One region of the Streptomyces sp. NPDC033165 genome, then DNA from elsewhere that is predicted to be linked to it. Evidence: riboswitches for the same ligand, from Rfam matches in the RefSeq annotation. Region 1 holds a riboswitch; each other region holds the start of a gene.
The links. Region 1 has a riboswitch for cyclic di-AMP ahead of ACZ5WC_RS06195 (C40 family peptidase). Riboswitches for the same ligand answer to the same signal wherever they lie in the genome.
Positions count from the first base shown of each region.

Region 2: another riboswitch for cyclic di-AMP. It lies ahead of ACZ5WC_RS11500 (M23 family metallopeptidase); the one in region 1 lies ahead of ACZ5WC_RS06195 (C40 family peptidase).
Region 3: another riboswitch for cyclic di-AMP. It lies ahead of ACZ5WC_RS25585 (M23 family metallopeptidase); the one in region 1 lies ahead of ACZ5WC_RS06195 (C40 family peptidase).
Region 4: another riboswitch for cyclic di-AMP. It lies ahead of ACZ5WC_RS29765 (M23 family metallopeptidase); the one in region 1 lies ahead of ACZ5WC_RS06195 (C40 family peptidase).

Region 1 covers NZ_JBVIPK010000002.1:391,086-398,816, reverse strand. The annotation lists gene pcrA (DNA helicase PcrA) at 1-2,275, opposite strand, end outside; cyclic di-AMP (ydaO/yuaA leader) riboswitch at 2,534-2,702, shown strand; gene ACZ5WC_RS06195 (C40 family peptidase) at 2,701-3,891, shown strand; gene ACZ5WC_RS06190 (hypothetical protein) at 3,975-4,583, opposite strand; gene ACZ5WC_RS06185 (hypothetical protein) at 4,637-4,990, opposite strand; gene ACZ5WC_RS06180 (C40 family peptidase) at 5,244-6,323, shown strand; gene ACZ5WC_RS06175 (LuxR C-terminal-related transcriptional regulator) at 6,346-7,041, opposite strand; gene ACZ5WC_RS06170 (PspC domain-containing protein) at 7,038-7,731, opposite strand, start outside.
Region 2 covers NZ_JBVIPK010000004.1:60,785-68,515, forward strand. The annotation lists gene ACZ5WC_RS11490 (M16 family metallopeptidase) at 1-620, shown strand, start outside; gene ACZ5WC_RS11495 (M16 family metallopeptidase) at 647-2,017, shown strand; cyclic di-AMP (ydaO/yuaA leader) riboswitch at 2,240-2,406, shown strand; gene ACZ5WC_RS11500 (M23 family metallopeptidase) at 2,419-3,219, shown strand; gene ACZ5WC_RS11505 (GntR family transcriptional regulator) at 3,441-4,148, shown strand; gene ACZ5WC_RS11510 (HPr family phosphocarrier protein) at 4,330-4,611, opposite strand; gene ACZ5WC_RS11515 (bifunctional acetate--CoA ligase family protein/GNAT family N-acetyltransferase) at 4,785-7,731, shown strand, end outside.
Region 3 covers NZ_JBVIPK010000012.1:142,936-150,666, forward strand. The annotation lists gene ACZ5WC_RS25565 (aspartate aminotransferase family protein) at 1-948, shown strand, start outside; gene ACZ5WC_RS25570 (helix-turn-helix domain-containing protein) at 1,021-1,629, shown strand; gene ACZ5WC_RS25575 (DUF6126 family protein) at 1,673-1,846, shown strand; gene ACZ5WC_RS25580 (tyrosine-protein phosphatase) at 1,870-2,682, opposite strand; cyclic di-AMP (ydaO/yuaA leader) riboswitch at 3,127-3,287, shown strand; gene ACZ5WC_RS25585 (M23 family metallopeptidase) at 3,291-4,277, shown strand; gene ACZ5WC_RS25590 (SGNH/GDSL hydrolase family protein) at 4,440-5,267, shown strand; gene ACZ5WC_RS25595 (STM4011 family radical SAM protein) at 5,280-6,197, opposite strand; gene ACZ5WC_RS25600 (STM4012 family radical SAM protein) at 6,205-7,590, opposite strand; gene ACZ5WC_RS25605 (STM4013/SEN3800 family hydrolase) at 7,587-7,731, opposite strand, start outside.
Region 4 covers NZ_JBVIPK010000018.1:14,708-22,438, forward strand. The annotation lists gene lhgO (L-2-hydroxyglutarate oxidase) at 1-883, shown strand, start outside; gene trmB (tRNA (guanosine(46)-N7)-methyltransferase TrmB) at 876-1,838, shown strand; gene ACZ5WC_RS29760 (PrsW family intramembrane metalloprotease) at 1,925-3,358, shown strand; gene ACZ5WC_RS29765 (M23 family metallopeptidase) at 3,410-4,444, opposite strand; cyclic di-AMP (ydaO/yuaA leader) riboswitch at 4,456-4,608, opposite strand; gene ACZ5WC_RS29770 (PP2C family protein-serine/threonine phosphatase) at 4,818-6,041, opposite strand; gene ACZ5WC_RS29775 (MerR family transcriptional regulator) at 6,332-7,078, opposite strand; tRNA gene ACZ5WC_RS29780 (tRNA-Met) at 7,203-7,276, opposite strand.

The sequences.
Region 1 (7,731 bases):
CTGGCTTCTCCGTACCGCGCCGGGTCGCGAACCCCGAGGGACCGGAGCGGGAGCGGGAGGAGGAGAGCGAGGACGTGATGCCCGAGGTGGGTCCGGCCGGGGCGGCCATCGGACCCTTGCGCCTCCAGTCCAGGTGCTCGTCCGGGATCTCCTCCAGGAACCGCGAGGCCGGGTTGTACGAGGGCTGGCCCCAGGCACTGCGCATGGCGGCGCGGGTGAGGTAGAGGCGTTCGCGGGCGCGGGTGATGCCGACGTAGGCGAGGCGGCGCTCCTCCTCCAGCTCCTTGGTCTGGCCGAGGGCCCGCATGTGCGGGAAGACGCCGTCCTCCATGCCGGTGAGGAAGACGACCGGGAACTCCAGGCCCTTCGCCGTGTGCAGGGTCATCAGCGTGATGACGCCGGAGCCGTCCTCGTCCTCGTCGGGGATCTGGTCGGAGTCGGCGACGAGCGCGACCTTCTCCAGGAACTCCGCGAGGGTGCCCGCACCCTCCTCGTCGCCGCGCTCCTGCTCGAATTCGAGGGCGACGGCGGCGAGCTCCTGGAGGTTCTCGATGCGGGTCTCGTCCTGCGGGTCGGTGGAGGCCTGGAGTTCGGCGAGATAGCCCGTGCGCTCCAGGACGGCTTCCAGCACGACGGCGGGTCCGGCGCCGGACTCGACGATCGTGCGCAGCTCCTCCATCAGCGTGTTGAACCGCTTGACGGCGTTGGCCGAGCGGGCGGCCATGCCGTAGGCCTCGTCGACGCGGCGCAGCGCCTGCGGGAAGGAGATCTTCTCGCGCAGCGAGAGAGCGTCGATCATCGCTTCGGCGCGGTCGCCGATGCCGCGCTTGGGCACGTTGAGGATGCGGCGCAGCGGGACGGTGTCCTCGGGGTTGGCGAGGACACGGAGGTAGGCCAGGACGTCCCGGACCTCCTTGCGCTCGTAGAAGCGCACACCGCCGACGACCTTGTAGGGCAGGCCGACGCGGATGAAGATCTCTTCGAAGACACGGGACTGGGCGTTGGTCCGGTAGAACACGGCGACGTCGCCCGCCTTGGCGTCGCCCTTGTCGGTGAGGCGGTCGATCTCCTCGGCGACGAACTGGGCCTCGTCGTGCTCGGTGTCCGCGACATAGCCGGTGATGCGGGCGCCGCTGCCGGCGTTGGTCCAGAGGTTCTTGGGGCGGCGGCTCTCGTTGCGCTCGATGACGGCGTTGGCGGCGGAGAGGATCGTCTGCGTGGAGCGGTAGTTCTGCTCCAGGAGGATCGTCGTCGCGTCCGGGTAGTCCTCCTCGAACTGGAGGATGTTGCGGATCGTCGCACCGCGGAAGGCGTAGATCGACTGGTCCGCGTCGCCCACCACGCACAGCTCGGCGGGGGCGTCGTGCTCCCCGGCCGGGCCGACCAGCTCCCGTACCAGCGTGTACTGGGCGTGGTTGGTGTCCTGGTACTCGTCGACCAGGACGTGGCGGAAGCGGCGGCGGTAGTGCTCGGCGACATCCGGGAAGGCCTGGAGGAGATGGACCGTCGTCATGATGATGTCGTCGAAGTCCAGGGCGTTGGCCTCGCGCAGGCGGGCCTGGTAGAGCGTGTACGCCTGGGCGAGGGTCTTCTCGAAGCCGTCGGCAGCCTGCCCGGCGAAGGTCTCCTCGTCGATGAGCTCGTTCTTGAGGTTGGAGACCTTGGAGGTGAAGGACTTCGGCGGATAGCGCTTGGGGTCCAGGTCGAGGTCACGGCAGACCAGGGCCATCAGGCGCTTGGAGTCGGCGGCGTCGTAGATCGAGAACGACGAGGTGAAGCCGAGCTTCTTGGACTCGCGGCGCAGGATGCGGACGCACGCGCTGTGGAAGGTCATGACCCACATGGCGTTGGCGCGCGGGCCGACGAGCTGCTCGACGCGCTCCTTCATCTCGCCCGCGGCCTTGTTGGTGAACGTGATCGCGAGGATCTGTCCGGGGTGGACCCCGCGCTCGGCCAGCAGGTGGGCGATGCGGTGGGTGAGCACCCGGGTCTTGCCGGAGCCTGCCCCGGCGACGATGAGCAGCGGGGACCCGGCGTGCACGACAGCGGCGCGCTGTTCGGTGTTGAGCCCGTCGAGCAGCGCGGCGGAGTCGATCACCGGGCGCGGGTGACCGTCGCGGTAGTACCCGTCCCGGGGCGGCGGGGGCGCGTCGAAGACGCCCTCGAAGAGTCCCTCCGGCACCGCTTCGGGTGCGTGGTCCTCGGGGGGCGGCGGAGGACCGTCCTCCGCGGGCTGGAGGCCGGTCAGGAAGCTGTCGTCAAAGAGGCTGCTCATCGCCTCCCGAGTCTAGGCGGCCGCACTGACAACCTTCCGCCGAAGTCCGGAAGGGGCCGTACACACCGGTACGCACGGACAGCGGACGTCCACGTTCCGTGAAGGAGTGCCCGGTCGGAGGGGGTGCGGGGTCCCTGATCCGCAAAGGTCACGAAAATGTATCGGGCATATCGCTCATCGTCCTTCCCAGCGGCGGGGCCGGTTGGCTAGCGTGCTCGGTCAGGTGATCCGTACCTCCCTGAGGCGAACCGCGCCTGACGGACACCTCCGCCGAATCCGGCCTGCCCTCGCGGCAGTTCGGAACCGGGGACCCACACGCACAACCGGGGTGAATCGGTCCGTACCTCCCCCGTCCGGACCGTAGGACAGCCTTCCGTTCCCGTCCGAACCCGACAGCTGACCCGGTAGGCGGTCCACGGAAGGAGATGCCGGTCTTGGCATCGCATCGCAAGCCGCGCGCGAAAGTGCGCACCGCCACACCCGCCGTCGGGCTGACGACGGCCGCGCTGGCCTCCGTCACCCTGCTCTCCACACAGAGCGCGACGGCCGCGCCCACCGAGCCCAAGCCCGCCGTCGAGGAAGTCCGGAAGAAGGTCGACGCCCTCTACCGGCAGGCGGGCTCCGCGACCCAGGAGTACAACCGGGCCAAGGCCGCCTCCGCGGCCCAGCAGGCGAAGGTCGACACGCTGCTCTCCGACGTGGCGAAGCGGGCCGAGAAGATCAACGAGGCGCGCCGGGCGCTGGGCTCGTATGCGGCGGCGCAGTACCGCAGCGGCGGCATCGCGCCCACGGCGACGTTCTTCCTGGCGGACGACCCGCAGGGGTACTTCGACCAGAACCAGCTGATGAGCCGGGTGACGGAACGCCAGCAGAAGGCCGTCGTCGACTTCCGTACGCAGCAGGCCTCGGCGGCGAAGAAGCGCGCGGAGGCGGTGAAGAGCCTGGAGACCCTCACCGAGACGCAGGCCACGCTCGCCGCCAGCAAGAAGGACGTGCAGACCAAGCTCACCGAGGCCCGGTCCCTGCTCTCCCGGCTGACCGCCGAGGAGAAGGCGCGGCTGGCTGAGCTGGAGCGCAAGAAGGAGGCCGAGGCCAGGGAGAAGGCGGAGAAGCTGGCCCGCAAGCAGGCCGCCGAGGCGAAGCAGCGGGCCGAGGCCGAGGAGAAGGCCCGCAAGGAGGCCGCGAAAGAGTCGGGCGGCGGTACGGGGTCGGGCTCCGGTACGGGTACGGGTACGGGCTCCGGCACCGGCGCGGGCAGCGGTTACGCCGCCAAGGCGGAGAAGGTGCTGGCCTTCGCGCGCGCCCAGATCGGGAAGCCGTACGTGTGGGGGGCCTCGGGCCCGTCCTCGTACGACTGCTCGGGGCTGACGCAGTCGGCGTGGCGTGAGGCGGGCGTGGACCTGCCCCGGACGACCTGGGACCAGGTGAAGGTCGGCACCCGGGTCGCCACCGCCGACCTCCAGCCCGGTGACCTGGTCTTCTTCTACGACGACATCAGCCACGTCGGCATCTACAAGGGCGACGGGATGATGATCCACGCCCCGAAGCCGGGTGCGAACGTGCGCGAGGAGTCGATCTACTACATGCCGATCTACGGGAGCGTGCGCCCGGCGTAGTAGGGGGAAGCGGGGTGCCGGGTGCCCGGGGTGCCGGGAGCTGCCGCCACCGCCCGGGCCCCCGGTCGGTACCGACGCCCGGGTCAGTGACCGCCCTGGTTCCTGACACAGGGCCCCGTTCCGGGCTGGGGTTCGATGTAGGCCCCGTGCACGTTGCTCGTGATCCCGTCCTGCGACACGTTCCCGGAGACACAGGCGTTCCCCGTGTGGACGCTGTAGAAGCCGTGGCCGACGTAGACGCCGTGCTCCTCGCCGCAGCCGAGCTTCTTCAGCGCCTTCTTGAGCCGCTCGTCACTGAGGTCGCCCTCCCGCACGGCCTGTTCCAACTCGCCCCGGATGAGCTCGGCCGAGGCCTCTCCCCGGCCGCGGGCCTCCTCGGTCAGCTTCCCCGCCATGCGGTACGCGTGGTTGTCCCCGTAGTTGGGGGGCATGTCCGGGTGACCCTGGCCCGCATCCTGGCGGTCGCCGCCCTCGTCCGGGACGGGAGCGGAGGAGGCGGGGGGCTCCTCGGGCGTCCGGTCCGACCGCGCGCACAGCGGCCGGGGGCTGAAGGAGGGCTGGGGGCTCGCGGAGGACGCGGCGGCCGAGGCGGCCGATCGCACCTCGCCGCCCTGCTGGGTCCCGCACGCCGTCAGTGCGGCGGCGACGATGACAGCGGCGGCGGAACGTCTGAAGGGAATGTGTATGGGCATGAACACAGCATCCCGCCCAGGGGCGCGGGCGTTCCGAGCGGGGATGCTCGGGCTCAGGTCCAGATCGTGGCGATGAAGATATTGGCGGCCGTCAGCCCGCCGACCGCCGCGAACGCGCCCTTGTCGACCGTCTCGTCGTCCCGCTTGACGTAGACGAGGGCGAGGATCACGACCAGCAGCGCGAGCTTGATGCCGATCTTGACGTTGTTCACGGCCTGGTCGTCGGCCTGGTTGAGGCCGACCAGAACCATGCCGGTGACGAGCATGGTCAGCGCGCCGTGCAGCATGGCGGGGGTGAAGCGGGCGGTGCCCGCCCCCATGGCCTTCATCTGCGTCAGGAAGCCGCCCAGCAGGGAGGCGATGCCGATGATGTGCAGGGCGACGAAGACCTTGATGAGTACGTCCATGGCTCCGGAGCCTAGCCATGGCGAAGGTTCCACCTTCCAGTGAGGCGAGCCTTCCTTGCGTACTTCCCCCATGAGTGATCCCGATGGAATGAACCTGGTCATCTTGAATGACCCTGATCATCCGTGAACGGCGAAACGTCACATCAGGGCAATAGCTGTCATGCCGACTCTTTTCTCCGCGCCCGGATTAGCGTCCATCCCGGACCCCGTCGGCATCCCCCGGCGGGCAGCCGACAGGAAGGATGCCGCCCCCGTGGCAGCGCACCGCAGGTCAGCTCACCGAAAACCCAAGCAGCGCCCGCTCACCGGCCCTGCTGCCCGCACCGCGGCCACCCTGGCGCTCGCCGGGGCCGCCACCGCCGGATCGGTCACCGGGGCCGGGGCCACCCCCGCCGAACCGGCGGCCCCCACCGCCGCCCAGGTCCGAGCCAAGGTCGACCGGCTGTACCACGACGCCGAGGTCGCCACCGAGAAGTACAACGGGGCGAAGGAGAAGGCGGCTGCCGCCACCCGCAGCCTCGACGCCCTCACCGACGAGGCTGCCCGCCGCACCGGCCGCCTCAACACCGCCCGCAACGCGCTCGGTTCGCTGGCGACCGCCCAGTACCGCAGCGGGACGCTCGACCCGGCCGTACAGCTGGCGCTCTCCTCCGACCCCGACGCCTACCTGGAGCGTGCGGCCTTCCTCGACCGGGCGGGCGACCGCCGGCGGGGTGTGCTCAACGGCATCCGGCGGCAGATCTCCCAAATCTCCCAGGTGAAGGCCCGCGCCGACCGGGAGGCCGAGCAGCTCGCCGCCCGCCGCGCCGAGCTGCACGAACACCGCACCGCGATCCGCACCAAACTGGCCGACGCCCGCAGGCTCCTGGGCACCCTGACCGCCGACGAGCGCGCCGCGTACGAACGTTCCGCCGACGCCCGGCACGGCGGCGCCCCCGCCCACGCCGACCGCTCCACCGACCGCGCCCCTGCCGCCGCACCCGACTCCCGTGCCGCCCGGGCCATCGCCTTCGCCCACGGTGCGATCGGCAGGCCGTACGTCTGGGGCGCGACCGGCCCGAACGCCTTCGACTGCTCGGGCCTGACCCAGGCCGCGTGGAAGGCGGCGGGCGTCAGCCTGCCGCGGACCACCTACACCCAGATCAACGCCGGACAGCGAGTCCCCCGCTCCCAACTGGCCCCCGGAGACCTGGTCTTCTTCTACTCCGGGATCAGCCATGTCGGCCTCTACATCGGCGGCGGCCGCATGATCCACGCCCCGCGCCCCGGCGCCCCGGTCCGTATCGCGCCCATCGACCAGATGCCGTTCGCGGGCGCGACCCGGGTGGCGTAAGCCCGTGACAGGCAGCGGCGCCTCAGACCAGGCGTCGCGCCGTCGCCCACCTCGTCAGCTCGTGCCGGTTGGAGAGCTGGAGCTTGCGGAGCACCGCCGAGACGTGCGACTCGACCGTCTTCACCGAGATGAACAGCTGCTTGGCGATCTCCTTGTACGCGTAGCCACGCGCGATCAGCCTCAGCACCTCGCGCTCGCGCTGGGTGAGGCGGTCCAGGTCCTCGTCGACCGGCGGGGCGTCCGTGGAGGCGAAGGCGTCCAGGACGAAACCGGCCAGGCGGGGCGAGAAGACCGCGTCGCCCTCCTGGACCCGGAAGATGGAGTCGACCAGGTCGGTGCCGGTGATCGTCTTGGTGACGTAGCCCCGCGCCCCGCCCCGGATGACCCCGATGACGTCCTCCGCGGCGTCCGAGACGGACAGGGCGAGGAAGCGGACCGGGTTCTCGGCGGCACTCATCAGGGGGGCGCAGCGGCGCAGCACCTCGACCCCGCCGCCGCCCGGGAGGTGGACGTCGAGGAGGACGACTTCGGGGCGGGTCGCGGTGATGACGGTGACCGCCTGGTCGACGTCGGCGGCCTCGCCGACCACCTCGACGCCGGTCTCCTCGGTGCGGCCGATCTCGGCCTGCACCCCGGTGCGGAACATCCGGTGGTCGTCGACGAGCACGACCCGTACCCGCCGCTCCGGGCCCCCGGTGGCTTCGGTGTTCTCGGTCATTCGCTCGCCCTCTCCATCTCCAGCTCGACCTCGGTGCCCCCGCCGGGCACCGAACGCAGCCGGGCGCTGCCGCCGTTGCGCTGCATCCGGCCGATGATTGATTCTCGTACGCCCATGCGGTCCCCGGGAACCTCGTCCAGGTCGAAGCCCGGACCCCGGTCCCGCACGGACACGAAGACCGTACGGCCCTCGACCTCGGCGTAGACCTGCACGGCGCCGCCCTCGCCACCGTACTTGGCGGCATTCACCATCGCCTCGCGCGCTGCCTGCATCTGCGCGCTCAGCTTCTCGTCGAGCGGGCAGTCGCCGACCACGACGACTTCCAGGGGCACGCCGTGCTTGTCCTCGACCTCGGCGGCGGCCCGCTTGACCGCCTCGGCCAGGGTCTCCGGTTCGTCGTCCTCGTCCTTGCCGGTGCCCTCGGGGTTGTAGAGCCAGTTGCGCAGCTCGCGCTCCTGGGCGCGGGCGAGGCGTCTGACCTCGCCGCCGTCGTCCGCGTTGCGCTGGATCAGGGTGAGGGTGTGCAGCACCGAGTCGTGAACATGGGCGGCGACCTCGGCCCGCTCCTGGGCGCGGATGCGCATCAGGCGCTCCTCGGAGAGGTCCTGGGTCATCCGCACCAGGTAGGGGCCCGCGAGCAGGAAGATGCCGGTCAGCACGGCGATGGCGGCGGTGAGCACGTTGCCCAGC
Region 2 (7,731 bases), on a different contig from region 1:
GCGAAGTCGTCCACGAGGAGGTCCCGGCGCGTGCCCTGATGGCCGCCTACCGCCTCCCGCACGACGGCACCCGCGCCTGTGACGCGGCCGACCTGGCGCTGACCGTGCTCGGCGGCGGCGAGTCCTCCCGCCTGCACAACCGCCTGGTCCGCCGCGACCGTACGGCGGTGGCGGCAGGCTTCGGGCTGCTGCGGCTCGCCGGTGCGCCCTCGCTGGGCTGGCTGGATGTGAAGACCTCCGGCGGGGTCGAGGTGGAGCAGATCGAGGCCGCGGTCGACGAGGAGCTGGCCCGGTTCGCCGCCGAGGGGCCCACCCCGGAGGAGATGGAGCGCGCGCAGGCCCAGTTGGAGCGCGAGTGGCTGGACCGCCTGGGGACGGTCGCGGGCCGCGCCGACGAACTGTGCCGCTACGCGGTCCTGTTCGGCGACCCGCAGCTCGCCCTGAGCGCCGTGGGACGAGTCCTGGACATCACCGCGGAGGAGGTGCGCGAGGCGGCGCGGGCGGCCCTGCGCCCCGACAACCGGGCGGTGCTGGTCTACGAGCCCGTCGAGCCGGCCGAGGACGAGGGGGCCGTCGAGGACACGGCAGGCACCGAAGCACCCGAGGGGGCGGACAAGTGAGCGACGCCGCCGTGACTGGAGTAGCCATGGAGTACCACCCGCAGCCGACCCCGGGCACCGCCCGGCCGTGGGCCTTTCCCGCACCCGAGCGAGGCGCCCTGCCCAACGGGCTGACCGTGCTGCGCTGCCACCGCCCCGGCCAGCAGGTCGTCGCCGTGGAGATCTTCCTGGACGCGCCGCTGGAGGCCGAGCCCGAGGGCCTGGACGGCGTGGCCACGATCATGTCGCGGGCGCTGTCCGAGGGCACCGACAAGCACAGCGCCGAGGAGTTCGCCGCCGAGCTGGAGCGCTGCGGCGCCACCCTGGACGCGCACGCCGACCACCCCGGTGTCCGGGTCTCCCTGGAGGTCCCGGCCTCCCGGCTGGCCAAGGCCCTCGGTCTGGTCGCCGAGGCGCTGCGGGCCCCGGCCTTCGCCGAGAGCGAGATCGAGCGCCTCGTCGGCAACCGCCTCGACGAGATCCCGCACGAGCAGGCCAACCCGTCCCGGCGCGCCGCCAAGCAGCTCTCCAAGGAGCTCTTCCCGGCCACCGCCCGGATGTCCCGTCCGCGTCTGGGCACCGAGGAGACGGTGCGCCAGATCGACGCGGCCGCGGTGCGCGCGTTCTTCGACGCCCACGTCCGCCCGTCGACCGCGACCGCCGTGATCGTCGGTGACCTCACCGGCATCGACCTGGACGCGCTGCTGGCCGACACCCTCGGCGACTGGTCGGGCAACGCGGGCCAGGCCCGCCCGGTCCCGCCGATCACCGCGGACGACACCGGCCGTGTGGTCATCGTGGACCGCCCCGGCGCGGTCCAGACCCAGCTGCTGATCGGCCGGATCGGCGCCGACCGGCACGAGAGCGTGTGGCCCGCACAGGTGCTCGGCACGTACTGCCTGGGCGGGACCCTCACCTCCCGGCTGGACCGGGTCCTGCGCGAGGAGAAGGGCTACACCTACGGCGTGCGCGCCTTCGCCCAGGTGCTGCGCTCCAGCGGCCCCGACTCGGGCGGCGCGGCCATGCTCGCGATCAGCGGCTCGGTGGACACCGAGTCCACCGGACCGGCGCTGGAGGACCTCTGGAAGGTCCTGCGGACGCTGGCCGCCGAGGGGCTGACCGACGCCGAGCGCGAGACGGCCGTGCAGAACCTGGTGGGCGTCGCCCCGCTGAAGTTCGAGACCGCTGCCTCCGTCGCGAGCACCCTGGCCGACCAGGTCGAGCAGCACCTCCCCGACGACTACCAGGCCCGCCTCTACGCCCGGCTCGCCGAGACGGGCACGGTGGAGGCGACCGCCGCCGTCGTCAACGCCTTCCCGGTGGACCGGCTGGTCACGGTCCTGGTGGGGGATGCCGCTCAGATCGAGGAGCCCGTAAAGGCGCTCGGCATCGGAGAGGTCTCCGTCGTCACCGGCTGACGCAAGCGCACCGCAACGGGGCAAACGGGACCCCGACGAACAGCAGTTCGTCGGGGTCCTCCCTTTTTGCCCTATTGAGGCAGTTGGTCGGATTTGGTGGAGAGGTTGCCTGTCTGCCCTGTGGGATGTGCGACAAATCCCCTTGTCCGTTTGGTGATGGGAAGGCGGCCCGCTTAGCGTCGGCTCCGCTGTCCGTCACCCGTATGCCGCATCCGCGGCGCCGGGCAGCGATCGCCGAGTCCCCGTCAGGCGCGAGCCTGGGGAGCCGGGGACCCACGCAGTCCCTGGGGTGAATCGGAGATCCGCGCCACACCCGGCGCGGCGATCCGTAGGAGACCTTCCTGCTCCGAACCCGTCAGCTAACCCGGTAGGCGAGAGGGAAGGAAAGGATCAGCCCCTTCATGGCGTTCACCCGTGCCACCGGGAAGCACCGTGCCCCGAGCCGCCTCACGCGCCGGAGCGCCCAGGCCGCCGGAATCGCGGCTCTGACCACCACCGGAGTCCTCGGCTCGCTGGCCTCTCCGGCCCTCGCCGCGGACGCCGAGGCGCCCAAGGTCGTCGACACCGGCCTCACCCAGGCCATCGCCCTCGACGCCACCCTCGCCGAGCAGATCGACGCCCAGGCGAAGGCGCAGCAGCAGCAGGCCGAAGCGATCGCGAAGGCGAAGGCCAAGGCCGCCGCCGAAGCCAAGGCCAAGGCGAAGGCGGAGGCCGAGCGCAAGGCCGAGGCCCGTGCCAAGGAGATCCGCGAGGAGAAGGCCCGCGCCGCCCGCGCCGCCGAGCGCGCCCGCCTGAACGCCTTCCACCTCCCGGTCGCCGGATCCCACGTCACCACCGGCTACAAGGCGGGCGGTTCGCTCTGGTCCTCCGGCAGCCACTCCGGCGTGGACTTCATGGCCCCCTCCGGCAGCTCCGTCGTCGCGGTCGGCGCCGGCACGGTCGTCGAGGCCGGCTGGGGCGGCGCGTACGGCAACAACATCGTGCTCCGGATGGCTGACGGCACGTACACCCAGTACGGCCACCTCTCCTCGATCGGCGTCTCCGTCGGCCAGAGCGTCGCCTCCGGCCAGCAGATCGGCCTGTCCGGCTCCACCGGCAACTCCACCGGCCCGCACCTGCACTTCGAGGCCCGGACCACCCCCGACTACGGCTCCGACATGGACCCCGTCGGCTACCTGCGCTCCCACGGTCTGAACGTCTGACCCCACCCGCGCACCCCGCTTCCCGAAGGCCCCGGCTCCCCGCCGGGGCCTTCGGCAATTCCGGCGGAATCCCTCGTACCGGGGTGTGCGACAGGCCTTCTCCGGCCAGTTGATATCCATGGATTCCGGCCTGCCGTCGGAAATTCCGGCGGATTGCAATAGAGTCACGGAACAGACGTCGGGCGGCCGCGTTTCGCGGGGATTAAGGCGGAGGTTCGGACATGCGCATTCCCGCGCATTCGGTATGCACGGCAATCCGTGACGACATCGTCTCCGGTGTCTACGAGCGCGGCAGCCGCCTCACCGAGGAGCTGCTGGCCCGGCGGTACGGGGTCTCCCGCGTCCCGGTCCGTGAGGCGCTGCGCACCCTGGAGTCCGAGGGCTTCGTCGTCACCCGCAGGCACGCCGGCGCCTGTGTCGCCGAGCCCACCGAGCAGGAGGCGGCCGACCTGCTGGAGGTGCGGATGCTCCTGGAGCCGCTGGGTGCCGCGCGCGCCGCCCAGCGCCGTACGGACGCCCACCTCAAGGTGCTCCGCGGGCTGGTGAGGCTCGGTCAGGAGCGGGCCCGCCGGGGCGAGGGCGAGGATCTGCGCTCGCTGGGCGGCTGGTTCCACGAGACCCTCGCCCAGGCCTCCGGGAGCCCTGGCCTGATCGCGCTGCTCACCCAGCTCCGGCACAAGATCGCCTGGATGTACGCGGTCGAACAGCCGGTCCGCCCGGCCGACTCCTGGGCCGAGCACGGCGCCATCGTGGACGCCGTGGCACGGGGCGACGCCGAGCGGGCCAGGGCGCTCACCGCCCAGCACGCGGAACGCGCGGTGGCGGCCCACCGGCTCCGCCGCCCGGACCGGCCCGGCCACCGCGCGGCCGCCGGGCCCCGGGTGAGCACTTCGCAACCTGGCGTAAACATCGCGAGTGCCCGTCATTAACAATCGCGCCGTATACAAAGGGGGAGTAATTGCGGAGGGTGGTATTCGTGCTGCCCGAATTCCCGGTGCACGGATATCTCCGGGAAAGCGAAAGAGCCGCAGCCCCGGCAAGGGGTCGCGGCTCTCACGTATTTCCGTCCGGTGGGGGCGGGCGGATCGCCCGTGGGGCGGGCGGGACGGGTCAGACGGTCTCGGGAAGCTCTTCCAGCCCCTCGGCGACCAGCTTCGCCAGCCGGTCCAGAGCGGCCTCGGCGTCATCCGCGTCGGACGCGAGGACGATCTCCTCGCCGCCCTGTGCGCCCAGGCCGAGCACGGCGAGCATGGAGGCGGCGTTCACCGGGCTGCTGTCGGCCTTGGCGATCGTCACCGGCACGCCGGACGCCGTGGCGGCACGGACGAAGATGGAAGCGGGGCGGGCGTGCAGGCCCTCGGCCCAACCGACGTTTACGCGGCGCTCAGCCATGGTTCTGCCCTTCACATATCAACGGTTGTCTAGACCAGTCTCTCATGCGGTGCGCAGTGCTGTGCCCGGCCTCCCGTCCGGGCCCCGCGCCCCGGCCGCCCTCGGCCGGGCCTCATCAGACTGCCCCGGTACCGATCCCTCCGCGACCGGGATGCCCGCCGTAGGCTTTGTCCATGCAGCCCACGCCGGAGCAGAGTCCGCATCACGCGTACCCCGACCACTGGGAAGCGGACGTGGTGCTCCGCGACGGTGGCACCGCGCGCATCAGGCCGATCACCACGGACGACGCCGAGCGACTTGTCAGCTTCTACGAGCAGGTGTCCGACGAGTCGAAGTACTACCGGTTCTTCGCCCCGTATCCCCGGCTATCCGACCGGGATGTGCACCGCTTCACCCATCACGACTACGTCGACCGGGTGGGACTGGCCGTCACGATCGGCGGCGAGTTCATCGGCACGGTCCGCTACGACCGCATCGACGACCGGGGCCGCCCCGCCTCCGCCCCCGCCGACGAGGCCGAGGTCGCCTTCCTCGTCCAGGACGCCCACCAGGGCCGTGGCGTCGCCTCCGCCCTGCTCGAACACATCGCCGCGGTCGCCCGCGAACGCGGCATCCGGCGTTTCGCCGCCGAGGTGCTCCCCGCCAACAACAAAATGATCAAGGTGTTCCGGGACGCCGGATACACCCAGCGCCGCAGCTTCGAGGACGGCTCCGTCCACCTCACCCTCGACCTCGAACCCACCGAGAAGTCCCTCGCCGTCCAGCGCGGCCGCGAACAGCGCGCCGAGGCCCGCTCGGTCCAGCGCCTGCTCGACCCCGGGTCCGTCGCGGTCATCGGTACCGGACGCACCACCGGCGGGGTGGGCCGCACCGTCCTGCGCAACCTCCTCGCCTCCGGCTTCACCGGCCGTACGTACGCGGTGAACCGGGCCTTCGACGAGGGCCTGGCCACCCTCGACGGGGTCCCCGCCCACCGCTCGCTCGGCGAGATCGACGAGCAGGTCGACCTCGCGGTCATCGCCGTCCCCGCCCACCGGGTCCCCGAGGCCGTCGCCGACTGCGGGGAGCACGGCGTCCAGGGCCTCGTCGTCCTCTCCGCCGGCTACGCCGAACGCGGCTCCGAGGGCCGCGAGCTCCAGCGCGAACTGGTCCGCCAGGCCCGCTCGTACGGCATGCGGATCATCGGCCCGAACGCCTTCGGCATCATCAACACCGCCGAGACCGTCCGGCTCAACGCCTCCCTCGCCCCCGAGTCGCCGGCCCGCGGCCGGATCGGCCTGTTCACCCAGTCCGGGGCGATCGGCATCGCCCTGCTCTCCGGCCTCCACCGGCGCGGCGCCGGGCTGTCCTCGTTCATCTCGGCGGGCAACCGGGCCGATGTCTCCGGCAACGACTTCCTCCAGTACTCCTTCGAGGACCCGGACACCGACGTGGCCCTGCTCTACCTCGAATCGCTCGGCAACCCCCGCAAGTTCACCCGCCTCGCCCGCCGCACCGGCGCCGTGAAGCCCGTCGTCGTGGTGAAGGGCGCCCGGCACAGCGGCACCAGCCCGCCCGGCCACGCCGTCCCCGTCAGCCGCATCCCCGACACCACGGTCTCCGCCCTGATGCGGCAGGCGGGCGTGATCCGCGTCGACACCGTGACCGAGATGGTCGATGCCGGGCTCCTCCTGGCCGACCAGCCGCTCCCGGCGGGCCCCCGGGTCGCGATCCTCGGCAACTCCGAGTCCCTCGGCCTCCTCACGTACGACGCCTGCCTCGCCGAGGGGCTCCGCCCGCGCCCGCCGCGCGACCTCACCACGGCAGCCTCCCCGCAGGACTTCCGGGACGCGCTGGCCGAGGCGCTGGCCGACGGGACGTGCGACGCCGTGATCGTCACCGCCATCCCGTGGGTGGGGGAGAACGGCGAGGCCGAATCCGGCGACGGCGAGGTGCTGGCCGCCGCCCTGCGCGGAGCCGCGGCCGGGGGCCCGGCCAAGCCGGTGGCCGTCGTCCACGTCGAGATCGGCGGCCTCGCCGAGGCCCTGGCCGCCGCGAGCAGCACGGCCGCGCCCCGCCCCGGGTCGCCGCCCCTTGCCGCAGCCCGGACCACCGCCCCGGGAACGGCCACCGGGCCGGGAACGGCCACCGCCCCGGGAACGGCCACCGCCCCGGGAACGCCCACCGCCCCGGGAACGCCCACCACGCCGGGAACGCCCGCTGCCCCGCCCACCCCCACCGCCCCCCGAACACCGGCCACGGCGCCCTCGGCCGTCCGGGCCGACCGACCCGCCGGGCCCGTGTCGCAGCCGGACGCGGCGGCCGGGGCGCGTACCGGCGCCGAGCAGCCGCAGCCCGCCCGCGTCGGCCGCATCCCCGCCTACCCCGCCGCCGAACGCGCCGTACGCGCCCTCGCCGAGGCCGTGAAGTACGCCCAGTGGCGACGGCAGGCGGCCGTGCCGGGCAAGGTCCCCGAATTCCTCGACGACACCATCGACGAGGCCGGGGCCGCCGCCCTGATCGAGGCGCAGCTCGCCACCGCCCCCGACCCGCGCGGACGCCCGCTCACCCACGACGAGGCCCGCGAGCTGCTCGGCCGCTACGGCATCCCCGTACGTCCCACGCTCCCCGCCCCGGGCCCAGAGGCAGCCGTCGCCGCGGCCGCCGTGCTCGGCTACCCGGTGGCGCTGAAGACCACCGCACCCCACCTCCGCCACCGCGCCGACCTCGGCGGGGTCCGTCTGGACCTCGCCGACGAGGAGGCGCTGCGCCGGGCGTACGGAGACCTCACCGACCTCCTCGGCAAGCCCGCCGAACTGCTCCCCGTCGTCCAGGCGATGGTCCCGCGCGGTGTGGACACCGTCGTGCGGGCCTCCATCGACGCGGCCGCCGGGGCCGTGCTCTCCTTCGGCCTGGCGGGCGCACCCTCCGAACTGCTCGGCGACACCGCGCACCGGCTGGTCCCGGTCACCGACCGCGACGCCGCCGAGCTGATCCGGTCGATCAAGGCGGCCCCGGTGCTGTTCGGCTGGCGCGGCTCCGCCCCGGTGGACACGGCGGCGCTGGAGGAGCTGCTGCTGCGGCTGTCCCGGCTGGTCGACGACCACCCCGAGGTGGTCTCCGTGGCGCTGGAACCCGTGG
Region 3 (7,731 bases), on a different contig from region 1:
TACTGTGACCACGCCTTCCACGGGCTGACCACCGGCTCCCTCTCGGTCAACGGGGAGCGCGGGTTCCGCGACGGCTTCGCGCCGCTGCTGCCGGACACCGCGATCGCGCTCGGGGACCTGGACGCGCTGCGCCGCGAGCTGAAGCGGGGCGATGTGGCGGCCCTGGTCATCGAGCCGATCCAGGGCAAGGGTGTGCACGCCGCACCGCCCGGCTTCCTGCGGCAGGCCCAGGAACTGCTGCACCGGCACAAGGCGCTCCTGATCGCCGACGAGGTGCAGACCGGCCTCGGCCGGACCGGCGACTTCTACGCCTACCAGCACGAGGAGGGCGTGGAGCCCGACCTCGTGTGCGTGGCCAAGGCGCTCTCCGGCGGTTATGTGCCGGTCGGCGCGACGCTCGGCAAGGACTGGATCTTCCGCAAGGTCTACTCCTCGATGGACCGGGTCCTCGTCCACTCCGCGAGCTTCGGCTCCAACGCCCAGGCGATGGCCGCGGGCCTCGCCGTCCTCACGGTCATGGAGGAAGAGGAGACCGTCGCGAACGCCCGGCGCACCGGCGACCTGCTGCGCGAACGCCTCGCGGCACTGGTGGACCGCTACGAGCTGCTGCACGAGGTGCGTGGGCGCGGGCTGATGATCGGCATCGAGTTCGGCCGCCCCGCCTCGCTGAAGCTCCGCAGCCGCTGGACCATGCTCCAGGCGGCCCGCAGGGGACTCTTCGCCCAGATGGTCGTGGTGCCGCTGCTCCAGAAGCACCGCATCCTCACCCAGGTCTCCGGCGACCACCTGGAAGTGATCAAGCTGATCCCGCCGCTGATCATCGGGGACGCGGAGGTGGACCGTTTCGTGGCTGCGTTCACGTCCGTGATGGACGAGGCGCACAGCGGCGGCGGGCTGATGTGGGACTTCGGCCGGACCCTGGTCAAGCAGGCCGTGGCCAACCGCTGACCGTCCCGTCGAGACGTTTGCCTCCTGGGCAAGTTATTTGCCCAGGAGGAAAGATCCTGGCCCAATGGAGGTATGAACCCTCCGGACGAAGGGGCGCCGGACGAGCTCCCCGGCGTCGCATCCCGACTGCGCGAGCTGCGCCGCGGCCGCGGCCTCACCCTGGAGGGCGCCGCCCGGCGGGCCGGACTCTCCCCGGCCCACCTCTCCCGCCTGGAGACCGGCCGCAGGCAGCCGTCGCTGCCGATGCTCCTGGGGCTGGCGCGTATCTACGGTACGACGGTCTCCGAGCTGCTCGGTGAGCAGCCGCCCGAACGCGACGCGATCATCCGAGGCGGCGGCTTCGAGGGCGCGGAGGCGGACGGCTGGCTGTACCGGCAGGCCGGCGGTTCCGGCCGTGCGATGCAGGCGCTGCGCGTCCGGGTGCCCTACGGGGCCCAGGGTGACCTGGTCCGGGTGCACCCCGGCGAGGAGTGGCTGTACGTGCTCGGCGGGCGGCTGCGGGTCGGGCTCGGCGACACCGTGCACGACCTCGGCCCCGGCGACAGCGCCCACTTCGACTCGCTCACCCCGCACCGGATCGCGGCTCTGGACCACGGCGGCGCGGAACTGCTCTTCGTCCACTCCCTGCTCCAGAGCCCCGCGGCCGAGCTCTGCCTCGGCAACGCCCTCCACGTGCGCTGAGCCCTTCGTTCCACCGGCCGCGAGGCCGGCAGAGAGGACCGTCATGTCCGATTCCGAGCACTACGACCCGCTGAGCCCGCGGCACCCGAAGAAGGGTGACTCGCAGGAGCGCAGGATGCCGCGCGGCCTCGTGATCCGGCTCTTCGCCTACCTCGTGGTCGGCCATGTGATCGCGGCCTTCCTCTACCTGCTCTTCGTGGTGGCGGGCGCGGAGTGACCCGCTGACCGCGCACGAGCTCGTCAGCCCTGGTCGAGCAGCCGCTCGCGCAGCCGCTCCCGGGTCTGGGGGGAGACCTTCAGCCCCTCCGTCAGGTAGCGGTCCGTCGTACCCCAGATCTCCTCGATCGTCGCGAAGGCCGCCGCCAGGTATTCGCGCTGCGCCCCGAAGAGCGGGTTGAGGAGCTCCATCACCTCGGGGGACATCCCGGTCTCGGACATGTCGGCGCGCTGCACCTTGTACCGGCGGTGGGGATCGTTGGACTTGAGGTAGTCCGTCTCGATCGCCTCGCGCTCGACGCCGACCGCCAGCAGCGAGACCGCTATCGAGAGCCCGGCCCGGTCCTTGCCCGCGGCACAGTGCATCAGCGCCGGGACGCTGTCCTCGGCCAGTGCGTGCAGGACCCGGCTGTGCTCGGCGGTGCGGTCCTTGATCGTCGACCGGTACATCCGGATCATGCGCTCGGTGCCCTGGCCGTCCGCGAGGATCGAGCGCAGCTGCTCGATGTTCCCGTCGCGGACCAGGCGCCAGAACTCGGCGCCGTCGGCCGGGTCCGAGAGAGGAATGCTGACATTGCGGACACCGGTCAGCTCGATGTCGTACCCGTCGAACCGGTGGTCGGCGGAATTGCGGAAGTCGAAGACCGTGTGCAGCCCGAGCCCGCCGAGGAAGGCCGCGTCCTCGGCGGTGGCGTGCGCCAGGTGGCCGCTGCGGTAGAGCCGGCCGAAGGCGGTGTGCCGCCCGTCCGTGGTGGGGAGCCCGCCCACGTCGCGGAAGTTGCGGACTCCGGTCAGGACGGTCTCTGCCGGCGGGACCTGCGGCACCTGCTGTGTCACGGGGGCTCCTGGGATCTCTGGCGCCGGCGCGGCTCGCCGGCGAGGGCGCTCCCGTGACGATACGACATCGATTCGACGGAAAATCATTACGGTTGCCCGCTCCGGCCGGGGTGTCGCGGGGGTGTGTCTGACGCCGCATCACGAGCCCCGCCCGCGACATGTCCGTATTGGTGCATTTCGCAGAACATGCCCCGCTAATGGGGGAGATGGGATTCCGTGGGTGAGCGGGATCATATCCGTGACGGTCCGTGGTGATCGCTCCCCGGCCCGTTCCCGTTGCCCGTACGGAAAGCCAAGATCCGTAATCCACGGAGTGTGACCGGAAATCCGGACCGCGATCGAATCCATGATTCCCGCGCGCAACCGATGGCTTGTTCTGCTCGTCCTGACTCGTTTACGGTCACCGTCAATCCGGGCGGACCGCCTAATCCTGCCGCCGCCCGGAATTCGCACCCACCCACTCACGTGTGGCAGGAGCGGGGGACCCAGGTAAGTCGCCGACCCGGAGCGATCCGGACCGGCTCGGGGTGAAGTCGCCACCGTGCGACCGGGCATCTCCAGCCCGAACCCGACAGCTCACCTCGCAGGCGCCGGAGAGGAAATTCCCCATGCCCGCAAAGGGTAAGCACCGCCGTCCGAAGTCCGGCCCGATCTCCCGCGGCGTGCTCGCAGCGGGGACCGGCGGCGCCGCACTCGCCCTCCCGCTCATCGGCGCCACCGGAGCCAGTGCCGCGCAGCAGGCCGCTCCCGCGGTCAAGCCCGCCGCCGCGTCGGTCGCCGCCGCGCACACCGCGCCGCAGACCGCCCCCGCCGCGTCGAAGGCCGCCCCGAAGACCTACTCCGTGGTCCGGGGTGACTACCTGTCGAAGATCGCCGCCGAGCACCAGCTCAAGGGCGGCTGGCAGAAGCTGTACAAGGACAACCGCTCCACCGTCGGCGAGAACCCCAGCCTGATCCTCCCCGGCATGAAACTGACCCTCGGAGCCAAGGCGTCCGCCCCGGCCGCGCCTTCGAAGGCTGAGAAGTCCGCCCCGGCTCCGCAGGCCGCCCCGAAGAAGGCCGAGCAGGCCCCCAAGGCCGCCTCCAAGGCCGCGCCCAAGGAGGACCCGAAGCCGGACACGATCTCCGCCGACGACTCCGAGGGCTCCGGCAGCTCCGCGCGGACCGGCTCCTCCGAGGCGACCGGCTCCGGCTGGACGACCCCGCTGGCCAACGCCAACGTCACTACCCAGTACCGCGCTTCCGGCTCCAGCTGGTCCAGCGGCTACCACACCGGCTCGGACTTCCAGGCCCCCTCCGGCACCCCGATCCGCGCCATCGGCCCGGGCACCGTGGTCTCGGCCGGCTGGAGCGGTTCGTACGGCAACGAGGTCGTCATCAAGCACGAGGACGGCATGTACTCCCAGTACGCCCACCAGTCCTCGCTGAGCGTCTCCGTCGGCCAGACCGTCACCGGCGGCCAGCAGATCGGGCTCTCCGGCTCCACCGGCAACTCCACCGGCCCGCACCTCCACTTCGAGGTCCGCACCGGCCCGGGCTACGGCTCCGACGTCGACCCGATCGCCTACCTGCGACAGCACGGCGTCTCCCTCTGATCCGAGGGCAACAAGAAATGAGCGAGGGGCGGTGCGCGGCGGCGCACCGCCCCTCCGCTTATTCCAGCTTTACCAAAACCTGACCGGGTGGTCTATCTCACCACCCGTCAACCCCATATTACGGTCGCGTAGGTCACATTGAACGGTGCAGGATAGGTGCTTGTGGCAGACGATTCGAGAAACAACCAGCAGCACATCATCGGGTCGTACGCGGCGATTGGCGACAGCTTCACCGAGGGCGTCGGGGACCCCGGCCCCGACGGGACCTTCGTCGGCTGGGCGGACCGGTTCGCGGTGCTCCTCGCCGACCGGCTCCCGGCCCCCGACGTGGCGACCAGCCCGGAGGACTCCCCGCACGGGGACTTCCGCTACGCCAATCTCGCCGTACGCGGACGTCTCCTCGACCAGATCGTCGAGGAGCAGATCCCCCGCGCCAAGGAGCTGGCCCCCGACCTGGTCAGCTTCTGCGCGGGCGGCAACGACATCATCCGGCCCGGGGCCGACCCCGACGACCTGGCCGAGCGCTTCGAGCGGGCGGTCGCCGATCTGAGCAACGCCGTCGGCACGGTCATGGTCACCACCGGCTTCGACACCCGGGGCGTTCCGGTGCTGCGCCACATGCGCGGCAAGATCGCCACGTACAACGTCCATCTGCGGGCCATCGCCGACCGCTACCACTGCCCGGTGCTGGACCTGTGGTCGCTCCGCTCCGTCCAGGACCGCCGAGCCTGGGACAACGACCGGCTCCACCTGTCGCCCGAGGGCCACACCCGCGTCGCGCTGCGCGCCGCCCAGGTCCTCGGCCACGACGTGCCGGCCGATCCCGACCAGCCCTGGCCGCCGCGGGCCCAGCGCAGCACTTTCGACGAGGGACGCGACAACATCCAGTGGGCCCGGGAGTACCTCGTGCCGTGGATCGGGCGGCGGCTGCGCGGCGAGTCCTCCGGCGACCACGTCGAGGCGAAGCGTCCCGACCTCCTGCCGCTGTAGCGGTCGCGGAGGTCACGGCTCCAGCAGAGGGAGCGTACGCCGGGACGGGCTCGGCACCACGAGCCCGTCCGAAGGCATGCCCACCCCGGGTCCGGCCGGTATCCGCTCCAGGACACCGCCCGCGAACACGTCGTACAGCGGCAGCGTCTCCAGGTGCACATAGCCGATGTGGCAGTCGCACACAGCGATCGGACAGGCCCGCGGGCCGAGCGCCCGGCGGTAGCTGCCGTCGTAGAGATTGCCCAGCTCCGCCTTGACGAAGTGACAGCGCCGCACGGTCCCGTCGCCGTCCACCGAGACCACCGACTCACCCGTCCGGCAGGGCAGCCCGGCCGAGCGGTGCGGATGCCTGCTGTACGGGAACAGGGGGTCCAGCTCCGTCCACAGCTCCGCCTCCTCGTCGGTGTACGTATGCCCCTCGGCCGCGTTCACCCACAGGTAGACCTCCTCGGGCAGCGCCGCGCGCAGCCGCCGCGCCTCGTCGAGGTGTTCGTCGAAACCCACCACGCCCACGCTGTAACGGATCCCGAGCCCGGACAGCTCCCGGCACCGGCCGAGGAAACGCTCGTACGGAGTCTGCCCCGGGTGGTACGTGCACCACAGCGCGACCCGCTCCGGGTCGGCGTCCGCCAGCCAGCCGGTGCGGCAGCTCAGATTCGTCTGGATCGCCACCCGCCCGATGTGCGGCAGATGGGACAGCTCGGTCAGCGCCCTGCGGTACCAGGAACGGACCAGCCCCTCGCCCCACGGAGTGAACAGCACGGACAGCCGGTCCCCGGTCTGCTCCGCCGCCCAGCCGGTGAACCGCTCCAGCGCCTCCCGGTCCGCCGTCAGCCGCGCACGGCTGTCCCGCCGCTTGGCGAACGGGCAGTAGGGACAGTCGTAGTCGCACGAGGCGAGCGGGCCGCGGTAGAGAAGAGTCAGGTCCATGTCCCGGTCACTTCCGCTCGTACGCGGCCATCGCGGCCCGCACCCCGGGGGAGAACAGGGCGGGACCCAGCGCGTCGGAGTGGGCCAGCCCCAGCGGGGACAGCCGCAGCAGCCCGTTGGGCGCCGCCCGGTCCAGCCAGCCCCGGGCCGCGAACTTGGCCAGCTCGGCCGGGAAGTCCGCCCCCGGGTCCGTGCCGAACCGCGCGCGGTAGTCGGCGACCGGCAGCCCCGCCGCCTGGAGCAGCGACTGGAGCAGATGCCTCCGGCGCGCCTCGTCGGCGTCCACGAACCGGCCGACCTCGGCGCGCGAGAAGTCATCGGTGGCGGTGAAGCGGTCGATGATCGACCGGATCTCCCGCATGTCCACCGCGTAGTCGAAGGAGTAGTGCAGTCCCGCCGTGTAGGAACGGGCTCCGCAGCCCAGGCCGATCATGCCGTCGGTCTGGCAGGCGTAGTCCTCCGGACCGTCCTGCGCCTCGCGGGGGGCGTCGGCGCGCCGGAACATCCGCATCGACACCTGCTCGTAGCCGTGCGCCAGCAGATGGTCCCGGCCGACCGCGTACAGCCGCAGCCGCTGCTCGTCCCAGGCGGTCTGCTCCAGCGCCTCCGTATCCGGACCCACCGCCGTACCCAGGCGGTGGAGGCCGGTGAGCGGGCGGACGTACAGCGGATAGAGATACAGCTCCTCGGGCCGCCAGGCCAGCGCCGCGTCCAGCGAGGCGAGCCAGCTGCGCTCGGTCTGCCCGTCGATGCCGTAGATCAGGTCGATGTTCAGCACCGGGATCGCCGCCTCGCGGATCCGGCCGAGCGCCGCCTCCACATCGGCCCGGCGCTGCGGACGGACGGCGGCCCGCGCCTCGGCGTCCACGAAGCTCTGTACGCCGATGCTGACCCGGGTCGCGCCCCGGTCGGCCAGCACGGCCAGCCGGTCGGCCGTCGCGGTGGACGGGGAGGTCTCCACCGACAGCGGCACCGAGCGCAGGTCGGCGCTCATCCGCTTCTCCGCTGTGTCGCAGAGCCGCTCCAGCTCACCGGCGGTGAGGAAGGTCGGCGTCCCGCCGCCGAAGGCCGCCGCCGCGAACCGCACAGGACCCTCGTCGCCCAGCGCGTCCCGTACGGCCACCGCCTGCCGGTCCAGGGCGTCGAGATAGCGCGTCGTCAGTTCCTCGGGCGCGCCGATCCGGGTGAAGAGGTTGCAGAAGCCGCAGCGGACCTCGCAGAACGGTATGTGGAGATAGAGGGACAGGGCGTCCTTCGGCTCCGCCGCCCAGAGATCGCGCAGCGCGGGCCGGTCCGCCAGCGGGCGGTAGGCCGTCTTGTGCGGATAGGCGTAGACGTAACTCTCGTACGGCCGGACGGCGGGTGGCGCGGGAGTGCTGGTGGTGATCGTCATCGGGCGGTCCCGGGGTCGAGCGGTGCGGGCGGTTCGAGCAGTGCGGCAGACGCGGGCGATGCGGGAGATGCGGGCGGGTCGAGGAAGAAGTGGGCGTACGGGACGGTCCAGACGGCCGGGTGGCCGAGCCGGTGACCGGTG
Region 4 (7,731 bases), on a different contig from region 1:
GCTGGGTCCGGCGCAGATCGCGGAGTACGAACCCGAGGTGCGGGGCCTCGCGGCGATCCGGGTCGGCACGACGGGCGTCTGCGACTTCACCGCCGTCGCCACGCGCTTCGCGACCGAGGTCGCCGCCGCCGGCGGCCTCGTGCGGTACGGCGCGGAGGTCGCCGCCATAGACCGCCGCCCCTGGGGCGTCGCGGTGCGCACCACCGAGAGCCTGGTCGTCCGGGCCCGGGTCCTGGTCAACTGCGCGGGACTCCACTGCGACCGGGTGGCCCGGCTCGCGGGCGACGACCCAGGGGTGCGGATCGTGCCGTTCCGGGGCGAGTACTACGCGCTGGCCCGCCCCGAGCTGGTGCGCGGCCTGGTCTACCCGGTGCCCGACCCGGCCTTCCCCTTCCTCGGCGTCCACCTCACCCGCGGCTTCGACGGCTCCGTCCACGTCGGCCCGAACGCCGTCCCCGCCCTCGCCCGCGAGGGGTATGCCTGGCCCGTGGTGCGCCCCGGCGAACTGCTGTCCACGCTGAGCTGGCCCGGTACCTGGCAGATCGCCCGCAGGCACTGGCGTTACGGGGCGGGCGAGGTCCACCGCTCACTGTCCCGGTCCGCCTTCACCCGGGCCGTCCAGCGGCTGCTGCCCGCGGTGACCGAGGAGGACCTGCGCCCGTCACCCGCCGGGGTCCGGGCCCAGGCGGTGCTCAAGGACGGCACGCTGGTCGACGACTTCCTGATCCGGGAGGCCCCGCACACCGTCCATGTGCTCAACGCCCCGTCACCAGCGGCGACGGCGTCCCTGCCCATCGGACGGGAGGTCGCGCGGCGGGCGCTGCGCCGGGCACGGGAAACGGGGTGGAAGCCGCCCGCCGTAGAATCGGGGCATTGTGTCTGAGCAGCCCCTGAACCCCGCCCCCGGTGCGCCCGCCGAAGCCACGGCCGCGACGCCCGAGCACGCGCCCGCCGTCACCGCGCCCGCGACCGGCTCCACGGCAGCCGACGTGGCAGCCGCCGAGGCCGAAGCTGCGGCCGAAGCTGCGGCCGACGAGGTGATCGCCGACGACGAGACCGCCGACGAAGCGGCCGCGCTGCGGGAGGCCTCCTTCGAGCGGCAGCGCAGGCTCCGCCAGGAGCCCCGCTTCCCCGGCGGCCCCGCGGCCGACCCCGCCGGCTCGCACCACGAGCGCCGGATCCGCAGCTTCCAGCCGCGCCGCAGCCGGGTCACGACCGGCCAGCAGGACGCCCTGGAGCGACTGTGGCCCAAGTGGGGTCTCGACATCGACGGCAAGCGCGTCCTCGACCTGGACGAGCTGTTCGACGGGCTGCCCGTCGTCCTGGAGATCGGCTTCGGCATGGGCGAGGCCACCGCGCAGATGGCGGCCGACGACCCGGGCACCGGCATCCTCGCCGTCGACGTCCACACCCCGGGCCAGGGCAACCTGCTGGGCCTCGCGGACAAGGCGGGCTCGACCAACGTACGAGTGGCCAACGGTGACGCGGTCATCCTGCTGCGCGAGATGCTGGCCCCCGAGTGCCTCGACGGCCTGCGGGTCTACTTCCCCGACCCGTGGCCCAAGGCCCGGCACCACAAGCGGCGGCTGATCCAGCCCGCGTTCCTGGATCTGGTCGCCCCCCGGCTGAAGCCCGGCGCGATCGTCCACTGCGCGACGGACTGGGAGCCGTACGCCGAGCAGATGCTGGAGGTGCTCACCGCGCACCCCCGCTTCGAGAACACCGCGGCGGACGGCGGATACTCCCCGCGTCCGGCGTTCCGGCCGCTCACCCGCTTCGAGGGGCAGGGCCTGGACAAGGGACACGTCGTCCACGACCTGCTGTTCGCCCGCATCTGACGCACACCGCCCGCGATGGCCATATGGCCACGTCCTGGCCGGATGCGCCATCGCCGGGTGTCAGTGCCCCTCGTTAGGGTCGAATGGTGTCCGACCCTTCCGTGCAGCATCAGCAGGCGCGGCCGGCCGTTCCGGCCCTCCACGAGCAGCGGCTCGACGAGGTGCTGGGCGCCGTGCCGGAGCGTGGCCGTGGGCGATACCGGCCGCGCCGCGTCGGCATGGTGTGGCGCAGCAAGGCGTTCCGCGCCGGGGCCGTGATCCTGGCGCTCGTGCTGTGCGGGCTGGTGATCCTGGCCCTGGTCCGGGAGCAGACCGGCCCGGAAGGCTTCCTCGTCGGCCTCGGCCTGGCGGTGCTCCCGGTCCCCCTCCTGATGGCGGCGTTCCGCTGGCTGGACCGGGTCGAGCCCGGCCCCTGGCGGAATCTGCTGTTCTCCTTCGCCTGGGGCGCGTGCGCCGCCGCGCTTGTCGCGATCATCGCCAACTCGTTCGCGACGCGCTGGATAGCCACCGCGACGGCCGACCCGGCGAGCGCCGACACCCTGGGGGCGACGGTGATCGCCCCCATCGTCGAGGAGAGCGCGAAGGCGGCGGCCGTGCTGCTCATCTTCGTGTTCCGCAGACGGGAGTTCAGCGGGGTGGTGGACGGGATCGTGGTCGCCGGGTTCACCGCGACGGGCTTCGCGTTCACCGAGAACATCCTCTATCTGGGCAACGCCTTCGGCGAGGACCAGCTCCAGGGCAGTTCGGGGTTCGCCTCGGTGACGGTGGGGACGTTCTTCGTACGGATCGTGATGTCGCCGTTCGCGCACCCCCTGTTCACCGTCCTCACCGGCCTCGGCTTCGGCTTCGCGGCCGTCAGCGCCCGCCGCCACCGGGTCCGCCGGATCGCCCTGCCGCTGCTCGGCCTGCTTCTGGCGATGGGCCTGCACGCCCTGTGGAACGGCTCGGCGTCCTTCGGCCCGTACGGCTTCTACGCGGTGTACGGCATCGTCATGGTCCCGGCGTTCGGCCTGGTGACCTGGCTGGCGATCCATTCGCGCCGGCGGGAGCTGCGTACGCTCGCGGCCGAACTGCCCGCATACGCGGCGGCGGGCTGGCTCACCCCCGCCGAACCGCAGGCGCTCTCCTCGATGCGGGCCCGCGGCATCGCCCGCGACCTGGCCCGCCACTGGCAGCGGGACCGGCTCCGCGGCCGGGCGGCGGCCCGCGCGGTCGCGGAGTACGAGTCGTTCGCGACGTCCCTGGCGGGCCTGCGCCGCCGGGCCCGGCACGGCGCGGCGGGCGCCGACTTCGCCGCACGGGAACGGGAGCTGCTGCACCACCTCTGGCAGCGCCGTGACATCGCGGCCCCGGCCCTCGCCGAGGCCGCCCGCCTGACGACCCGCCCGCAGTACGCGTACAGACACGCGCCCGGCTACGGGCACGGATACGCATACGGGCCCGGGCAGGGGCACGGCTACGCGTACGCACACGCCTACGCAGACGGGCCCGGGTACGGAAACGAGTACCGGCAGCCCTGACGTCGGGGGGTGTGCGTCAGGGCTGCCGGGGTTCCGGGGTGAGGAGGAGGCTCAGACGGAGAGGCCCTTGCTGTTCAGCCAGGCCATCGGGTCCATCGCCGAGCCGCCCGCCGTACGGACCTCCAGGTGGAGGTGGACACCGGTCACGTTGCCGGTCGCGCCCATGCGGCCGATGGTGTCGCCGGTAGTGACCTTCTGGCCGGCCGAGACGTCGATCGAGGACTGGTGGGCGTACCAGATCTCGGTGCCGTCCTCCAGTTCGAGCACCGTGCGGTAGCCGTACGAACCGGCCCAGCCGGCCGACTTGATCGTGCCGCTGTGCACGGCCTTGAGCGGCGTGCCGGTCGCCCCGGCGAGGTCGAGGCCGGTGTGCTGACCGGAGGACCAGAGCGCGCCGGACTGGCCGTAGGTCGAGGTGACCGTGTACGAGGAGGTGGGCAGGGAGTAGCTGGCGGCGAGCTTGGCGAGGCGCTCGGCCTCCGCCTTCTTCTTCGCCGCTTCCTCCGCCGCCTTCTTCTCGGCGGCGGCCTTGGCCTCGGCCTCGTCCTGCTGCTTCTTCGCCTCGACGGCCGCCTTCTCTGCCGCGGCCTTCTCGGCGGCGGCCTTGGCCTCGGCGTCCGCGCTGGCCTGCTGCTGCTCGGCCTGCTGGAGGATCCGGGCGCGCAGGGCCTCGCCCGCGTCGGTGGCGCCCTGCTCTGCCTCGGCGCTGGTGAGCCCCGCGGAGGTGAGCGGCGCGGCCGCGGCGACCGGGGCGGCCTCCACGTCGTCCGACATGAAGGACCCGACGCCGGGAAGGGACTTGGCGTCGGGAAGGTTGTCCGCGATGGAATCGGGAAGAGAGATGGAGACGGGTGCCTTGTCCTGAGCGGTGGCCATGCCCCCCGCTCCGACGGCCGCTATGACGCCGACCCCGAGGACGGTGGAGCTACGGGCCAGACCACGCTGCTTGGCTACGCGGTGCCTGCCGCGCACGGGACGGATGGACTCCTCGGTGGGATTCCACTCCCCCACGGACCGCTCCGCGCCACCGAAGGTGTCGGCACTGAAGGGTGACGGGGCCTCAGGGGCAGGCTTGTTGGACGCCACGTGGGCGCACTCCTTTCCTTCCTTCTCGCCTACCGGGTTAGCTGACGGGTTCGGAGCAGGAAGGTCTCCTACGGGCCCCTCCGTCTCTCACGAGACGCAGGCGTCCGATTCACCCCATGTAGGTGGTTCCCCGGTTCCCTTGCGGAATTCGGCGCTCGCGCGCGGCGCCGTCCTGACGACGGCTGGGACGACCGCGCTGCGTTATCGAACGTTAATAGACACACGGGCCCGAATCCAAGCTGTTCCTGCTGATCATTAACGACTTCGATGGGGACTTACAGGGAAGAAACGGGCTAAATCAGGCGACTTGACCGCACCTCAGCGACACCCCACTTTCTGACGTTGCGTCAATTGTTATGCGGAGCGACGCGCTTCAGTTACGTACCGTGCCATCGCCCCGCCCCACGATCTTCACCGTCGTCCGCCGCTCCGGCTGCCCCTCCGCCGGCCGGCCCACCGCGAGCAGCGCCATGTCATCTGTGGACCGCCCCCCGGTGTGCAGCCGTACGTCATCGGTCAGCGCCGACAGCAGCTCCTCGGGGCCGGGGAAGATCCGGCCGCGCAGCCGGGCCGCGGGATCGTAGAAGACCCCGTTCGCGTCCCGGGCCTCGGACAGGCCGTCGGTGAAGGCCAGGAGAGTGGCGCCGGCGGGCATCGCCCACTCGTCGGACCGGTCCGGCCACACCCCCAGGTCCATCCCCAGCGGCAGCGCGGGCACGGAGGGCGCGAGCACCTCCAGGGCGCCGTCCACGTGCAGCAGGATCGGCTCGGGATGCCCCCGGTTGACCAGCCGCACGGTGGCCGAACCGGGCGGGATCTCTGCCAGTACGGCGGTGATGAACCCCTCCATGGCGTCCAGCCCGTACCGACGCGTCCCCTCCCGCGCCAGCGCCCGCTCCAGTCGCTGGGCGACGCCCTCCAGGGACCGCTCCTGCTCGGCGGCCTCCCGGAACGCCCCGATGATCACCGCCACCGTCTCGACGGCACCCAGTCCCTTGCCGCGCACGTCGCCGACGACCAGACGGACGCCGTACGGGGTGTCCGCGACGGCGAACAGGTCACCGCCCACGAACTCGTCCGCCTGGGCCGCCTCGTACCGCGCGGCCACGTGGAGCCCGCCGATCCGCTCGGCCGGTGTCGGCAGGACGGCGCGCATGGCGGTCTCCGCGATGACCCGCGCCGAGGCCAGCTGCTCGTTGCTGCGCCGCACGACCCCGTTGATGACGAGGGCCAGCACCGCGGCGGTCAGCACGGTGATGGTCTCGATGACCGGGACCACCTGGGTGGACGTCCCGTCGGAGAGCCGCATCGCGATGACGGACAGGAACGAGGCGATGCCGGTACGGACGGTCCGGGACCGGGAGAAGAACGGCGCGGCGATCAGCGGCGCCGCCACGAACAGGGGAACGGCGGTGAAGTTGGGCGGAGCCAACGAGTCGAACAGCAGCCCGCCGACGATCAGGAGCGCGGGCAGCAGCCGGACGAACCGCCGGGTGCCCCTGCCGCCGGGCGTCACCGCCCCGTCCGGGGACCCGAGCACGGCGCGGCTCAGACCACCGGCGCTCCCGGCCACGCGCCCATGCCGCTTCTCGGCCAACCCCACCTGTGCACTCCTGCCCGGTCCACCCACGGCTGCGGACGGTACCGCGCCCCGTCCAGGCTTCCCGGAGCCGCGCCGGGCGGCGACTCCTCATCGGCCAAATAGGGGGAAGCCGGACGAGGACCCGGCCATCGGTGACCGATACGGCCGACGGCCGGCCAGGCAGTCCAAGCCCGCTCAGCCGGCCCAGGCCGCCCCGGCCCGCTCAGCCGGCCCAGGCCCGCCCGGTCGGCTCGGCCAACCCGGCCCGGCCATCCCGCCCATCCAGCCCATCCAGCCCAGTCGACTCAGTCGGAGAGCGAGCGCTCCGCGTAGACGGTCAGCGCGTCCCGTACGAGGGTGACGGTGTCATCCGCGTGGCGGTCGTAGTTCCGCGCGAAACGCGGATCGGCGACGTACATCTCGGCGAGCCCGATCACGTACGAACGGCTCGGCTCCCTCGTCGTCGCCAGCCAGGCGCAGTGCCGCCGCGCGATGTCCTGCGCCTCCTCGCTGTCCGGCGCGAGCCCGGCCTCCTTGGCCCGGCCCCAGTCGCGCGCGATGGCCTCCTGCTCGTCCTGGAACGCCTTCTTCTCCGCCGCCCCGAGCGAACGCCACCACCGGTCGCCCTCCTCGTACGCCTTCCGGCCCCAGCGCTCGGTCACCTCCTGCTCGTGGACGGTGTGGTCGAACCCGTCGAACACTTCTTCAGCCATGAGTTCCATCCCCTCCTGGGTCTTGTGGAGAGTGGTCCGCACCGAGGCGATCTGCCGCCCGATGCGCGCCTGCTCCTGTTCGAGCAGCCGCAGGTGCGCCCGCAGCGCCACCGCCGTGTCCCGCTGCCCCTCCAGTACGTCCTTGATGGCGGGCAACGACAGCCCGAGCTCCCGCAGCAGCAGAATGCGCTGCAACCGGACGAGGGCGTCCTGGTCGTAGTAGCGGTAGCCGTTGCTCCCGATCCGGCTCGGCGTGAGGAGACCGAGGTCTCCGTAGTGCCGGAGCGTGCGACTCGTGGTGCCGGCTTTTCTGGCGATTTCCTGGATGGACCACTCCATGCCGGAAACGCTAGATCTTTACGCTGCGTCAAGGTCAAGCGTCCCGGGCCGGTCGGGTCGGTGCTGTTCCCCGGAAACGACTCAGGCCCGGCACGCTGTGCGCGTGCCGGGCCTGCATCTTCAGTAGCGGGGACAGGATTTGAACCTGCGACCTCTGGGTTATGAGCCCAGCGAGCTACCGAGCTGCTCCACCCCGCGTCGGTAAACACCACTCTACGGCATACGGGGAGCGCACTCGACCAGCTGCCGCTGCTGCCTGCCTCCGCCGGCCGGCTCCGCTCCTCGGCACACAGCAGAAGGATCGCAGCGAAGGGCGCGTCCGGGGCTTTCCGGGCAGCGTGGGCCGCCTCTTCCAACTGCGAGCCGTGCGGGGGCGATACGAAGCATCGTCCGCCTACAGCAGACCCCGCCCGGAGGCACTCCAGGGCGGGGTCCGAAAGGTAGGCCGTGTGGGACTCGAACCCACAACCAACGGATTAAAAGTCCTGGTCGCAGCAGCCTAGCTGGTACCGAACGGTGCCACCGGGTCCGACATCACCTGGTCAGAGCGGACGGCTGGTGGCACACAGTCCGATTCGAACTGGCTCGTATCGGGACGTCCGCTCACGCATCGCTCACGCAAGAGGAATGCCAGCCTGCGCTCCTCGGACGTC